One region of the Marinobacter sp. M5B genome, then DNA from elsewhere that is predicted to be linked to it. Evidence: predicted binding sites of a transcription regulator. Region 1 holds the regulator's gene; the other holds the start of a gene.

The links. Region 1 encodes FliA, which starts transcription of late flagellar genes. Its sites were predicted from a motif close to CTAAAGTTTNNNNNNNNNNNGCCGNTAA; they were not measured.
Region 2: the regulator FliA is predicted to act here: its motif matches at 4,339-4,366, upstream of AAGD24_RS14820 (methyl-accepting chemotaxis protein).

What each region holds. Positions count from the first base shown of each region.
Region 1 covers NZ_CP156894.1:2,965,586-2,972,025, forward strand. Annotated here, with positions in the region: gene AAGD24_RS13430 (chemotaxis response regulator protein-glutamate methylesterase) at 1-283, opposite strand, end outside; gene AAGD24_RS13435 (chemotaxis protein CheW) at 316-2,478, opposite strand; gene AAGD24_RS13440 (protein phosphatase CheZ) at 2,496-3,284, opposite strand; gene cheY (chemotaxis response regulator CheY) at 3,306-3,689, opposite strand; gene AAGD24_RS13450 (RNA polymerase sigma factor FliA) at 3,866-4,597, opposite strand; gene AAGD24_RS13455 (MinD/ParA family protein) at 4,628-5,440, opposite strand; gene flhF (flagellar biosynthesis protein FlhF) at 5,487-6,440, opposite strand, start outside.
Region 2 covers NZ_CP156894.1:3,273,390-3,279,829, reverse strand. Annotated here, with positions in the region: gene AAGD24_RS14840 (acyl-CoA dehydrogenase) at 1-1,251, shown strand, start outside; gene AAGD24_RS14835 (hypothetical protein) at 1,363-1,623, shown strand; gene AAGD24_RS14830 (hypothetical protein) at 1,758-2,060, shown strand; gene AAGD24_RS14825 (PhoX family phosphatase) at 2,213-4,243, shown strand; gene AAGD24_RS14820 (methyl-accepting chemotaxis protein) at 4,478-6,118, shown strand; gene AAGD24_RS14815 (hypothetical protein) at 6,184-6,440, shown strand, end outside.

The DNA of each region.
Region 1 (6,440 bases):
CATCCAGGGTCACCCGGGCACCCTCGTAGGTGAGAGAGGAGAACATCAATACCGGCGCCGGATGTCGCTTCATGATCTCACGGACGGCGCTGATACCATCCATGACGGGCATCTCGTAGTCCATGGTGATGACGTCAGGCCTCAGCTTTTCAGCCAGCTCGACACCTTCGCGCCCATTGGTGGCCACGCCAACCACCTTGATCTGACCGGAAGCGGTCAGGATTTCCGTCAGTCGCTTGCGGAAAAAACCTGAATCATCAACGACCAGGACAGAAACCGTCATCCATTTCTCCTAAACCTGGGCCCGCCGCAACGTTATTTGCCGTAGTTTTGCAGCAGGCTCGGAACATCAATAATGAGTGCAATACGACCGTCGCCAGTGATGGTCGCACCCGCCATACCCGGCGTTCCCTGAAGGGCCCGGCCCAGGGGCTTGATCACCACCTCTTCCTGCCCGATCAGCTGATCCACCACAAAACCGACGCGCCGCGTTCCCATCGCCACGATAACCACGTGGGCGTTTTCTGGTTCCGGCTGCCCAGCGGCGCCTTTGACCAGCCATCGCTTGATGTGGAACAACGGGAAGACTTTGTCTCGAACCACGATGCATTCACGGCCATCCACAATGTTCTTCTTGCTGAGGTCCAGATGGAAAATCTCGACCACGTTCACCAGTGGCAGCGCGAAGGATTGGTCGCCAAGCATGATCATCAGGGTAGGCATGATGGCCAGGGTCAGCGGCACCTTGATGACGATGCGAGACCCTTTGCCCAGCTCCGACTCGACGCTCAGCTGCCCGTTGAGCTGACTGATCTTGGTTTTCACCACGTCCATGCCAACGCCACGACCGGACACATCCGATATTTGATCCTTGGTGGAGAACCCGGCGGAGAAAATCAGGTTGTAGCACTCGGTGTTGGTCAGTCGGTCAGCGGCATCCTGTTCGTAGATGCCCTTTTCGACCGCTTTTCGGCGCAGTACATCCGGATCCATACCAGCACCGTCGTCTTCGATGGACAACAGGATGTGGTCGCCTTCCTGCTCAGCCGACAGCGTCACACGACCCTGACGAGGCTTGCCCGCCTTTTCACGAATATCGGGTGCCTCTATACCGTGATCAACCGAGTTGCGAACAAGATGGACCAGAGGATCGGACAGCGCCTCGACCAGGTTTTTGTCCAGGTCGGTCTCTTCGCCGTGCATCTCAAGGTTGATTTCTTTCTTCAGGCTGCGTGCCAGGTCGCGAACCACCCGCGGGAAGCGGCCAAATACTTTCTTGATGGGCTGCATCCGCGTTGCCATCACCGCTGACTGAAGATCGGTGGTCACCACGTCCAGGTTGGAGACGGCTTTGTGCATATGCTCGTCTTCACTCTGGGCGCCCAGACGCTGCAACCGGTTACGCACCAACACCAGTTCACCCACCATGTTCATGATGTCGTCCAGGCGCTTGGTATCCACCCGCACCGAAGTTTCAGCCACTGGTGCATTCGCATCCCGTGCCGGCATCGCGGGCGTTACGCCTGCCTTGCCATTATCCGCAGGCGCTTTTTCGGGCTTACCAGTCGGTTGCGCGGGCTTGTCAGCCTTGGCACTGGGAGACGTGGCCGACGGCTGCTTTGCAGCAGGCCCAGGGGCCGGCTTGGCAGTTTCTGCCGTAGGGCTACCACCCTTGCCGTGCAGGTCATCCAGCAACTTTTCGAACTCGTCGTCCGAAATCAGGTCGTCGCCACCCTTGCTGTCACTGGCCTCATCACTGGTAACCTTGTCGCCCGAGGCATCCTGGCTGTCAGGGGCTGTGTTGCCGGTTTCAGGCGGGCCTGAGAACTGTCCCTTGCCATGCAATTGGTCCAGCAGGGCCTCGAATTCATCATCGGAGATGTCGTCTCCGCTCCCTCCGTCACCGCCTGAAAATTCATTGCCGTCGTCACTGGAAACCGGAGCGCTGGTCTTTTCCTCTTCCAGGGCATCCAGCAACCGCTCGAATTCGTCGTCGGTAATATCACCGCCATCGTCTCCAGAACTGGCTTCATTGCTCTCGTTCTGTTCTTCGCGAGCGACCGCTGCGTTTGCTGGCGACGACTCCCCTGCCGGCTGCGCCAATGCGTCCAGAGCGGCAATCAGTTCCTCGGGAGCTGGCGTCGGTTCCTCGTGGTGGCGAACCTGTTCAAACATGGCATTGACGTGATCCAGGGCTTCCAGCACCACGTCCATCAGTTCCGAGTCCACCTTGCGCTTGTGGTTGCGCAGGATATCGAAGACGTTCTCCGCGGAATGACAGCAGTTCACCAGGGCATCGAGTTGCAGAAACCCAGCGCCGCCTTTTACGGTGTGAAAGCCTCGGAAGATGGCGTTGAGCAGATCGCTGTCGTCCGGGTTTTGTTCCAGGTCGACCAGTTGCTCCGACAGCTTTTCGAGTATCTCGCCTGCCTCAACAAGGAAGTCCTGCAGGATCTCTTCATCGGCATCAAGCGCCATGCGTTACCCTCTCTTACTCAGAAACCGAGACTGGACAGAAGATCATCAACATCGTCCTGTCCCGATACTACGTCTTCGCGTTCTTCGGCCTTGATCTGTGGACCAACACCCTGTTCCGCCGATATCTTTTCCCGCTCTTCCAGTTCATGCACGGTGCCGGTCATCTGGTCCACATGACTCGCCATCACTACCAGGCTCAACAGATGCTCTTCCACCTCTTTAACCAGAGTGGTGACCTTTTGGATCACCTGCCCAGTGAGGTCCTGGAAATCCTGGGCCAGAAGAATTTCCGACAAGTTGTCGTACATCGCCCCGGCATCGGTATTCAGGGTCACGAAAAACGTGTCGATACGGGCATAGAGCTCACGAAATTCAGCCGGCGCCATCTCGCGGCGACGCAGTTTCTGCCACTGGTCTCTCAGCTCGGCGGCCTCGTCGCGGAGGGCGCTGGCCTTGGGCATAGCCTCCTCAACCAGATCCATGGTCCGATTGGCCGCTTTACCGGTCATCTGAACCACGTACTCAAGGCGATCCGACGCATCGGTCATCTTCGACAGAGCTTCTGACTGTTCGGCGTTACGGGGATCGATCTGGAAATTGCGGATCGCCTCGTGGAGGCTGCGGGTCAAGCGGCCGACTTCCCGATACAGGCTCTGGTCCCTCACCTCGCTCAATTCATTGATCAGCGTCATCGCGCGGCCATAGTCCCCGGCGTTGACCTGTTCAACCAACTCGGCCGCCTGGCTGCGGAGTTTCTCCGTGACCTCCGGGTCGAGCCCCTGTGGGTCTTTTTTTCTATTGCTCATGGGAGCCGTCCGACCTCTGAATTACTGGATGCGTTCGAAGATCTTCTCAATCTTCTCCTTGAGTACGGCTGCCGTGAAGGGCTTGACCACGTAGCCGTTCACACCGGCCTGCGCAGCAGCGACAATCTGGTCGCGCTTCGCCTCGGCGGTCACCATGAGCACAGGCAGGGTTTTCAGGCTGTCATCGGCACGGACTTCCTTGAGCAGATCGAGTCCGGACATCCCTGGCATATTCCAGTCGGTTACCAGAAAATCGTATTTGCCGCTCCTGAGCATAGGCAGTGCTGTATTGCCGTCGTCTGCTTCGTCAGTGTTGGTAAAACCGAGATCGCGAAGCAGGTTCTTAATGATCCGTCGCATTGTGGAGAAGTCATCCACAATCAGGATTTTCATGTTCTTGTCCAATGGGACCTCCAGTTAAAAACGCCCGGAATTCGTTTTTGGCTTCCGGCTCACAGTCTAGCAGGCCGGTAGTTTAACCGCTTATTGTGTGGCCTTTGAGCCGGTTGTAAAGCACCGGTTACCAAAAGGCTACAGTAAAGAATGCCTGGTAACGCCGTTCAATGGGACTGGCGGCCTGTTCAGCTCTGCCAACCAGTAAGACGCCCCCGCAGACGGAGCGCGGCCTGGCTGTGAATCTGGCTGACCCGGCTTTCACTGACACCCAACACAGCACCAATTTCCTTCAGGTTCAATTCTTCCTGATAGTAAAGGCTGAGCACCAGCTTTTCTCGCTCGGGCAGGTCACCAATCGCAGCTGCCAGGCTCTTCCGGAAGTTGTCAGACGCCAAGCCATCCAACGGGTTATCACTGTCCTCTGTTTCTTCTATCGGCAGCTCGCCGGATTCATTGAGCTCATCCAGGCTAAAAAGTCGGCCACTGTTAGCATCGCTCAGGGAGGAATAGTATTCGTCGAGGTCCAGCCCCAGCTCCTCGGCTACTTCCGAGTCTTGAGCTTCCCGACCCAGGCGGTCCTCGACAGCCTTGATGGCTTTGGCAATGCGGCGGGAGTTCCTGTGGACGGATCGGGGTACCCAGTCACCTTTGCGAATTTCATCTACCATGGCTCCGCGAATCCGGATCCCGGCGTATGTCTCAAAGGTAGCCCCCTTGTCGGAACTGTATCGCTGTGCAGCTTCCAACAAGCCAATCATGCCTGCCTGCATAAGGTCATCCAGTTGGACAGATGCCGGCAGCCGCGCCATGAGGTGAAGCGCTATTTTTTTGACCAGCGGGGCCTGCTCCTCAACGAGCTGGGAAGGTCCTCGTGTACCCGTCCGGTTGTAGGTTCCAAGTTCTTTCGCCAATGTCATGTATCCGGCTATTCAGTGACAGGATCAAAATCAGACTTCGACGAGCCGCTCCACAAAGAATTCCAGATGTCCCCGGGGCGATGATGGCAGCGGCCAGCTATCCACTTTCTCCGCGAGGCTCTTGATCGCCAACGATGCTTTTGCCCGCGGATAGGCATCCAGCACGGCACGTTGGCGCTGTACCGCTTTTTTTACGGCCTCGTCATACGGCACCATACCCACATATTGTAGTGCCACATCAAGAAAGCGCTCGGTAACCCGGGTCAGTTTTTCAAACAGATGGCGACCTTCCTGCTCATTCCTGACCTGATTGGCCAGTATACGGAAGCGGTTGGTGCCGTAATCCCGGTTCATAAGCTTTATAAGGGCGTAGGCATCGGTGATAGAGGTAGGTTCATCACAGACAACCAGTAATAGTTCCTGTGAGGCTCGGAGGAAACTGACCACCGATTCGGAAATACCCGCAGCGGTATCAACGATCAGCACATCGATCTGGTCACCCAGTTCGCTGAACGCGTTGATCAGGCCAGCGTGCTCCAGATTGGAAAGCTGGGTCATGCGTTGGGTACCTGAGGACGCGGGCACGATTTTGATGCCACCGGGGCCGTTGACCAACACATCCCGAAGGTCACATTCCCCGGCGATGACGTCCTGGATATTACGATTGGCGGTAATGCCAAGCAGAACGTCAATGTTGGCAAGGCCCAGGTCGGCATCGAGCAGCACCACCCGCCGTCCCATTTGTGCTAGGGCGATGCCAAGGTTCACTGATACGTTGCTCTTGCCAACGCCCCCTTTCCCGCCGGAAACGGCAATCACCTGTACCGGATGTGGTTTGCTCATACTGACTCTGATCTCTTGCCGCGTTTAACCGCAGGCTGTGTTGTTTTTAAACAGCGACTGCCTGTTGCTGCTGGAGTTTCTTCAGCCTCTCCACGGCCAACCGCACCAGCGGAATGGACTCAGCGTGGTGCAGGTCTTCCGGGATTTTCTGCCCGTCGGTGTAATACGCCACCGGCAATCCCGTTTCCATGACGAATCCCAGCGATTCACCCAGGGTCAGTGCTTCATCGATTTTGGTCATCACACAACCCGTAAGATTTGCCATCTTATAGCAATGCCAAACGGATTTCATGATGCGCGGCTGACTGGTTGCCGAAACCACCAGATGGGTTCGAATCCGATGGTGACTGCGAGCCAGCTCCATAAGCTGCTCCTCGTAGCCCTTGTCGGTGCTGGTCAGGCCAGCGGTATCAATCAACACCAGGTGCCGGTCCGACAGTTCGTCCAGTATGTCGTCCAGGGAATGGGTTTCGTCCACAACCCGAACTGGAACGTTCAGTATGCGCCCGAATACAAATAGTTGCTCATGGGCCGCGACCCGATAGCGATCGGTGGTGACCAGCGCCAGAGAGTCGGCACCGTGGCGCAGCACATAGTGCGCGGCCAGCTTGCCGATGGTCGTCGTCTTGCCGGACCCGGTTGGGCCCACCAGGGCGTAAACACCGCCCTCATCCGCCCATTCAGTACGCGCGGTCTTCACACCGGCGGCCAGCATTTTCAGAGACTGCTTCCAGCCATCCTCAAGCCGGCCTGCGCGGTGGCGCCGGGACAGAGAGTTGGCGAGCTCCAGCCCGAGACCAAACTCCTGCAACCTCTCAGACAGCCTCTGCTGTACTGCGTTCACCGCTGTTTGTTCGGGTTCACCGCCATTCCGGGCACTGACCAGGTCACGAAGGGAACTGATCTCCGCACGCATTTGCGCCAGTTCTCCGGAATAGGCAGCACTGGCAGCGGTAGGCTCTTCAACCACCATGTCATCGTCGGCCAGCGATTCTTTCGA
Region 2 (6,440 bases), 310 kb from region 1:
GACGGTCATTACCTGATCAAAGGCGCCAAGATCTACATCTCCGGCGGCGAACAGTCCCTCACCGAAAACATCGTTCACATGGTGCTGGCGAAGGTCAAAGGCGCCCCGGCAGGTGTAAAAGGCATCTCCCTGTTTATCGTGCCGAAATTCATCGTGGATGAAGAAGGCCACGCGACTGAACGTAACGGCGTGAACCTGGCCGGCCTGATTCACAAGCTGGGCTACCGCGGGACCACGTCAACGGCGCTCAGTTTTGGTGACGACGCACCCTGCCATGGCTATCTGGTGGGCGAGCCCCACCAGGGCCTGAAGTACATGTTCCAGATGATGAACGAAGCCCGTGTGGGCGTCGGCTTCGGCGCCGCCGTGATTGGTTATCGTGGCTACAATCACAGTCTGGAATACGCCAAGGACCGCCTGCAGGGCCGCAAGCCGTCAGAAAAGAACCCGGAGGCACCCCAGGTTCCCATCATTGAGCATGCCGATGTGCGACGCATGCTGCTGGCCCAGAAAGCCTACAGTGAAGGTGGCCTGGCGCTGTGCCTATACGGCGCACGCCTGATGGACGACCAGCACACCCATCCGGACGAGCAGAAGCGGATGGAAGCCGGCAAGTTGCTGGATCTGCTAACGCCAGTCATCAAGGCCTGGCCATCCGAGTTCGGCCCGAAGGCCAACGACCTGGCAATCCAGGTCTATGGCGGTGCCGGTTACACCCGGGAATACCCGGTGGAGCAGTGCTGGCGGGATAATCGCCTGAACCCGATTCACGAAGGCACCAACGGCATCCAGGCGCTGGACCTGCTGGGTCGTAAGATCTGGCAGGATCAGAGCCACGGCCTGCAGTTGCTGATGCAGGAAATGCAGGTGGACCTGGAAGCCGCCACCACCGATCGGTGCCAGCAATGGGCGCTGTCCCTCAGTGAAACCCTGCAGCAAGCAGTGAAAGTGACCCAGAGTCTGGGTAAATCCCTGATGTCGGAGGATCCCGACCGGGTGTTGGCCAACGCGTCCTGCTACCTGCACTTGTTCGGACATATCATCGTATCCTGGATGTGGCTGCGTCAGGCCAACGCCGCCGCCAAGGCCCTCGGTTCTGCCAACAGCGACGAAGAAAGGAACTTCTACCAGGGCAAGCTGCAGGCCGCCCAGTACTTCTTCCATTGGGAGTTGCCTACTGTGGCACAGGATCTGGTGCTGCTCCGCAACCAGGACGACACCTGCATGAACATGAAGTCGGAGTGGTTCTGAAACTGGCGGACTGACACAATCTAAACCAGACTGTAGGCTGGCCCCGGAACGCAGGTTTCAGCGTACCGGGGCGCTTTCCTATCCTGCTGCATCCACAGGGAAGAAGCTGCCATGACGTCGGGACACGCCTCCAATGCCTATCGCCCGGTACGCTGTGAAATTCACAGTTTGCTCCGGGAGTATCTGACCTCTTCAAAACTGGCCGAGATTGTCTATCGCGACGATGCCGGTCAGATCTGTACGACCCACGATGTCATCCGCGATCTCTTCAGTCGCGCTGGCCAGGAGTTTGTTTTTCTTGGGCGGGGGCACATGGTTCGCCTTGATCACGTGCTGACACTGGACGGTAAGGTCGTAGCCGGAGCCAATTAATGGCTACAGGTTATTGCTTTCGCTAACTTATTGTCGCTGCTAACAAAAACGTAATTCCCAAGTAATTGTGCCCGCTCCGTCACGGCCGTAGACTTGTCGCTGTTGTTTTCACACGCCAAAGAAAGGACACAGTTATGAACAAGCTGACACTGAGCGCACTGGCACTGCTGCTGACGCTGGGCCTTGCGGCCTGCAGCCAGGATGACAACGAAGGCGTCGATCTCGAGGAAGCCGGCGACAACGTTGAGGAAATGGCGGATGACGCTGGCGATGCGGTCGAAGAGACCTACGAAGATGCCACCGGCCAGAATGACAGCGCCTGGGACGAAACCAAGGACGCTGCTGGAGATGCCGCCGAAGAAACTGGCGAAGCAATGGAAGAGACCGGTGAGGAAATGGGCGAAGCCGCTGAGGAAGCCGGCGACTCCATGCAATAAGATTGCGTCTGTGGCCTGCCCTTTATGGGCAGGCTTTTTTGGTTGTAAGAAATTGTTAAAGAAACTGTCTTTTTACTGTCTGAAATCTGTCACCTAACCCACCGACACTGTTCTCTCGAAAACCAATAACCCACCCGAGAGAGAGCAGGACCATGGCAAAGCATGACCTGGATCCCAACTACCTGGATCCCAATTACGAGCCCGTCGTCAACCATTCAAGCAACACGCCCTTTCATCAGGTCCTCGCGGCCCGTATGCAGCGCCGTACCGTTATGAAAGGTTCCGTTGGCGCCGCGTTGGCCAGCGTTATGGGGTTGGGCCTGGCTGGCTGTGGCAGTGATGACGACGATGACAACGGTTCCTCCACAGGGGGAAGTTCCGCCAATACGGATCTTGGTTTCAAGGCGGTTGCCGTATCCAGCGACAATGAAGTCGTTGTTCCCGAGGGTTACTCATCCGTGGCTTTTCTTCCCTGGGGCACCCCGATCACCGGATCCTATCCCGAGTATAAAGCCGATGGCACCAATACCGGTGCCGATCAGGAACAGCAGGTTGGAATGCACCACGATGGTCTCCATTTCTTCCCGATTGACCAGAAGGCCGGTGGCAACAGCTCAACGGAAGGCCTGTTGGTGATGAACCATGAGTACATCGAGCAGGACTTCATTCATGCCAATGGCCCGACCAATGCTGCTGATAACGGTGGCGTGCGACCCGCCGATGAGGTTCGCAAGGAAATTGCCGCTCACGGTGTGTCTGTCGTTCACATCAAGCGTGACACCGACGGTACCTGGGACGTCGTCTTCGGCAGCCCATTCAATCGTCGCATTACCGGCAACACCGAGATGGACATTCGTGGCCCGGTACGTGGTTACAGCAAGCTGGTCACAACCTACAGTCCCGACGCGACCGAAACTCGCGGCACCCTGAACAACTGTGCGATGGGCCCAACGCCCTGGGGCACCTATCTGGCCGCAGAAGAGAATTGGCACGGTTACTTTGCCAATAGCGATGCGACCCAGCCTCGCGAGCAGACCAGACATGGTGTTGGCAGCTCCAGCCGATACGACTGGGAGTTGGCAGACAGTGCGGCCGACCAATATGTGCGGTTCAATGTGAGCACGACCGGAGCGGCGGCTACAGATGATTATCGCAACGAAGCCAACACCTACGGCTTCATGGTTGAAATTGATCCGTTTACGCCGGAAAGCAAGCCCCAGAAACGCACTGCGTTGGGACGCTTTGGTCACGAGGGCGTCATCTTTGCGCCGGCGAAGGAAGGTGAGCCGGTGGTGTGTTACTCCGGTGACGATTCCCGTTTCGAGTACATCTACAAGTTTGTGTCGTCTCAGCCCTACTACGCCGCGACGGCCGGTGGCTACCTGTTGGATGAGGGTACCCTGTACGTTGCCCGCTTCAACGAGGATGGCTCTGGTGACTGGCTGGCGCTGGATCTGGACGACGCGGATTTCGCCAGCAAGATTGCTGCGGCTGAAGGCGGCATGGTCGGCGATATCCAGTTCGACGGTTTTGAGAACCAGGCTGATGTTCTGCTGAATACCCGCCTCGCAGCCGATATTGCCGGCGCTACGACGATGGACCGCCCGGAGTGGGGTGCCGTTGATCCCAACTCTGGCGAGGTCTATTTCACCCTGACAAACAACTCGAACCGGGGCCAGCCAGGGTTCGACGACGTCAACGCCGCCAACCCGAACTCTCCCAATGCCACCGGCCACATCATTCGCTGGACTGAAGAAGGTAGCGATCACACGGCTACCAGCTTTGACTGGGACATCTTTGTCTTCGCCGGCGAGCAGGGTACGGAAACTGTTGTCGATGGTGAGGCCGTCGTCTCCCTGAACGATGATAATATTTTCAACAGCCCGGATGGCCTCTGGTTTGACTACAATGGCCGGCTGTGGATCCAGACCGATGGCTCTGATGCTGACCCGTACTTCAACAACATGATGCTGGCCGCCAATCCGGAGACACGCGAAATCAAGCGCTTCTTCGTCGGGCCCCAAGGTTGTGAAGTAACTGGCGTTGTCAGCACACCGGACGTTAAGACCATGTTCGTGAACATCCAGCACCCGGATGGTAACTGGCCGAACGCGGCCGAGTCCCGTCCCCGCGACGCCACTGTTATCGTAACCAAGGACGATGGCGGTGTGATAGGCGCCTGATCGCCTGATAGAGGCGCCACGGGCGCACACCGACAAGAGCCAGCCGTAACGCCGGATTCTTCCAACAGGACGTCTCCGGCGTTACGGCTTTTTTGTTTCAGTTTTTCATCGATCTGCCGTAAAACCAGTATTGGTCAACTAAAGTAGCAGTTATAAGTAAAGGTCAATTCTTTACTCTCACGAGTAATCGTCAAAAAAGATGCATTCACTAATAATGAAAATAAAGAGGTGGATATGGGTTTGCTCAGTCGGCCTGTTCTGGTTGTGGGGGTGTCAGTCGCCGTTGTCGTCGCCTTTGGGGCTTTCCTGGTGGCGCCGTTGATAGGGTTGGATAGCGCGTCGCTGGTGGCGGGCGTGGTTATTGGCCTGGTCGTCGCCACCGCGTATCTGGTGTTACGCGTTCTGGAACCGGTTGAACGTTCCATCAAGCAGCTCAACGCCGGTAAGCTGCCAGCGGATAGTCCGCTGGGCAAACAGTGTGCAAGCCTCCTTGCGGACGCCAAAGCAGGGCGGGCACTGGTGGAAACCCTGTCCGGCAGTGCCGATAAAAGTGCCATTTCTGCGGCCCAGGTGTCCCACGCGGCCGACCAACTAAAAAACCGCCTGGATCGACAGGTCAGTGAAACTGCACAGATGGCGGAGTACGCGGGTCAGATTACCGAGAGTGTGCGTGAATCCGCCCAGCAGGCCACCGATGCTGCGACCATGGCTCTGCAGAACCGTCAGGTGAGCGTTGAGGGCCGTGATGCGCTGACCTCTGCCATCAATAGCGTGCGAGCCGTGCACGAGCAGTCCAGCGAGAACCTCAGATTAATTCAGGAACTGAACGAGAAATCCAACAAGATCCAGGGTGTCACCACCACCATTCAGGGCATCGCGGAACAAACCAACCTGCTGGCCTTGAACGCGGCAATTGAAGCCGCTCGTGCCGGCGACCAGGGGCGGGGCTTTGCGGTGGTTGCCGACGAGGTCAGGCAATTGGCCGGGCGAACCGCGCAGGCAACCGGTGAGGTGGCCGAAACGCTGCAGGAAATACGTTCCGATACCTCCCTGATTGTTTCGCGGATCGAGGACCTGGCCAAGAGCGTTGAATCCGGCTTGGAGTCAGTTGAAAGCGTTGGCGAGCGCCTTGATCAGATTCGTGATCAGTCTGACCGTGTGCAGCAGCAGGTGGCGCGCATTGCCGAGATTGACCAGAACAACGAGCAGAGCCTGCAGCAGGTATCGTCGGCCATTGAAACGGTTCGGGATCAGATTACCGAGAGCGATACCAGCGTTGCGTCGCTTGCCCAGCAGGCAGCGACACTGATGGAACTGGCGGAAGAGGCCAACGCGGCATTTGCGTTGAACAGCGATGAAAGCTATCACCGCTTCTTCTACGACCAGGCCCGGCAGGGTGCGGACCGGATTGGAAAGCTCTTTGAAAAAGCGGTTCGCGATGGGCAACTGGCAGAAAGCGCCCTGTTTGATAAGCAAAGAACCCCCATTCCCAAGACCGATCCACAGAAGTATTCCAGCAGCTTTGATCGGTTCACCGATCAGCAACTGCCCACCGTTCAGGAAGCGGTGAAAGGGGCCCACCCGTCGATGGTCTTCGCGATTGCCGCCGCGCCGGATGGCTATGTGCCGACCCACAACCGTGATTTCGCCCATGCGCCAACGGGCGACCCGAAAGTGGATCTGGTAAAGAGTCGCAGCAAACGGCTGTTTAACGACCGCACCGGCGCTCGGTGTGGCAGCCATACCCAGAATATGCTGCTACAGACCTACCGCCGGGATACTGGCGAGGTTATGCATGACCTGTCAGTGCCGATCTACGTGAATGGCAAGCACTGGGGTGGCTTCCGCCTGGGTTACAAACCGGACAACCGCTAAGTTCCAGCGGTTTCCGGCTCCTGTTGCTGTGATACACTGCGGGTGTGGAGCCAGAGGAGAGTGACTTGTCCGAGCACGAATACATCCCCGCCAATGCAGACCCCATAGCACGACGTGAAGAGCCAGGCCGCAACCTGGCGGTGCTGGTTTATATCCTGCAGGCGCTGTCGTTCTTTGTCGGTGGCATTACCGGCCTGGTGGGTGTGATCATCAATTACGTCAAGCTCGATGACGTAAAGAGCACCTGGATAGAGCCTCATTTCCGTTGGCAGATACGAACCTTCTGGATCGGGCTGTTATGGACAGTGATTGGCATCGTGAC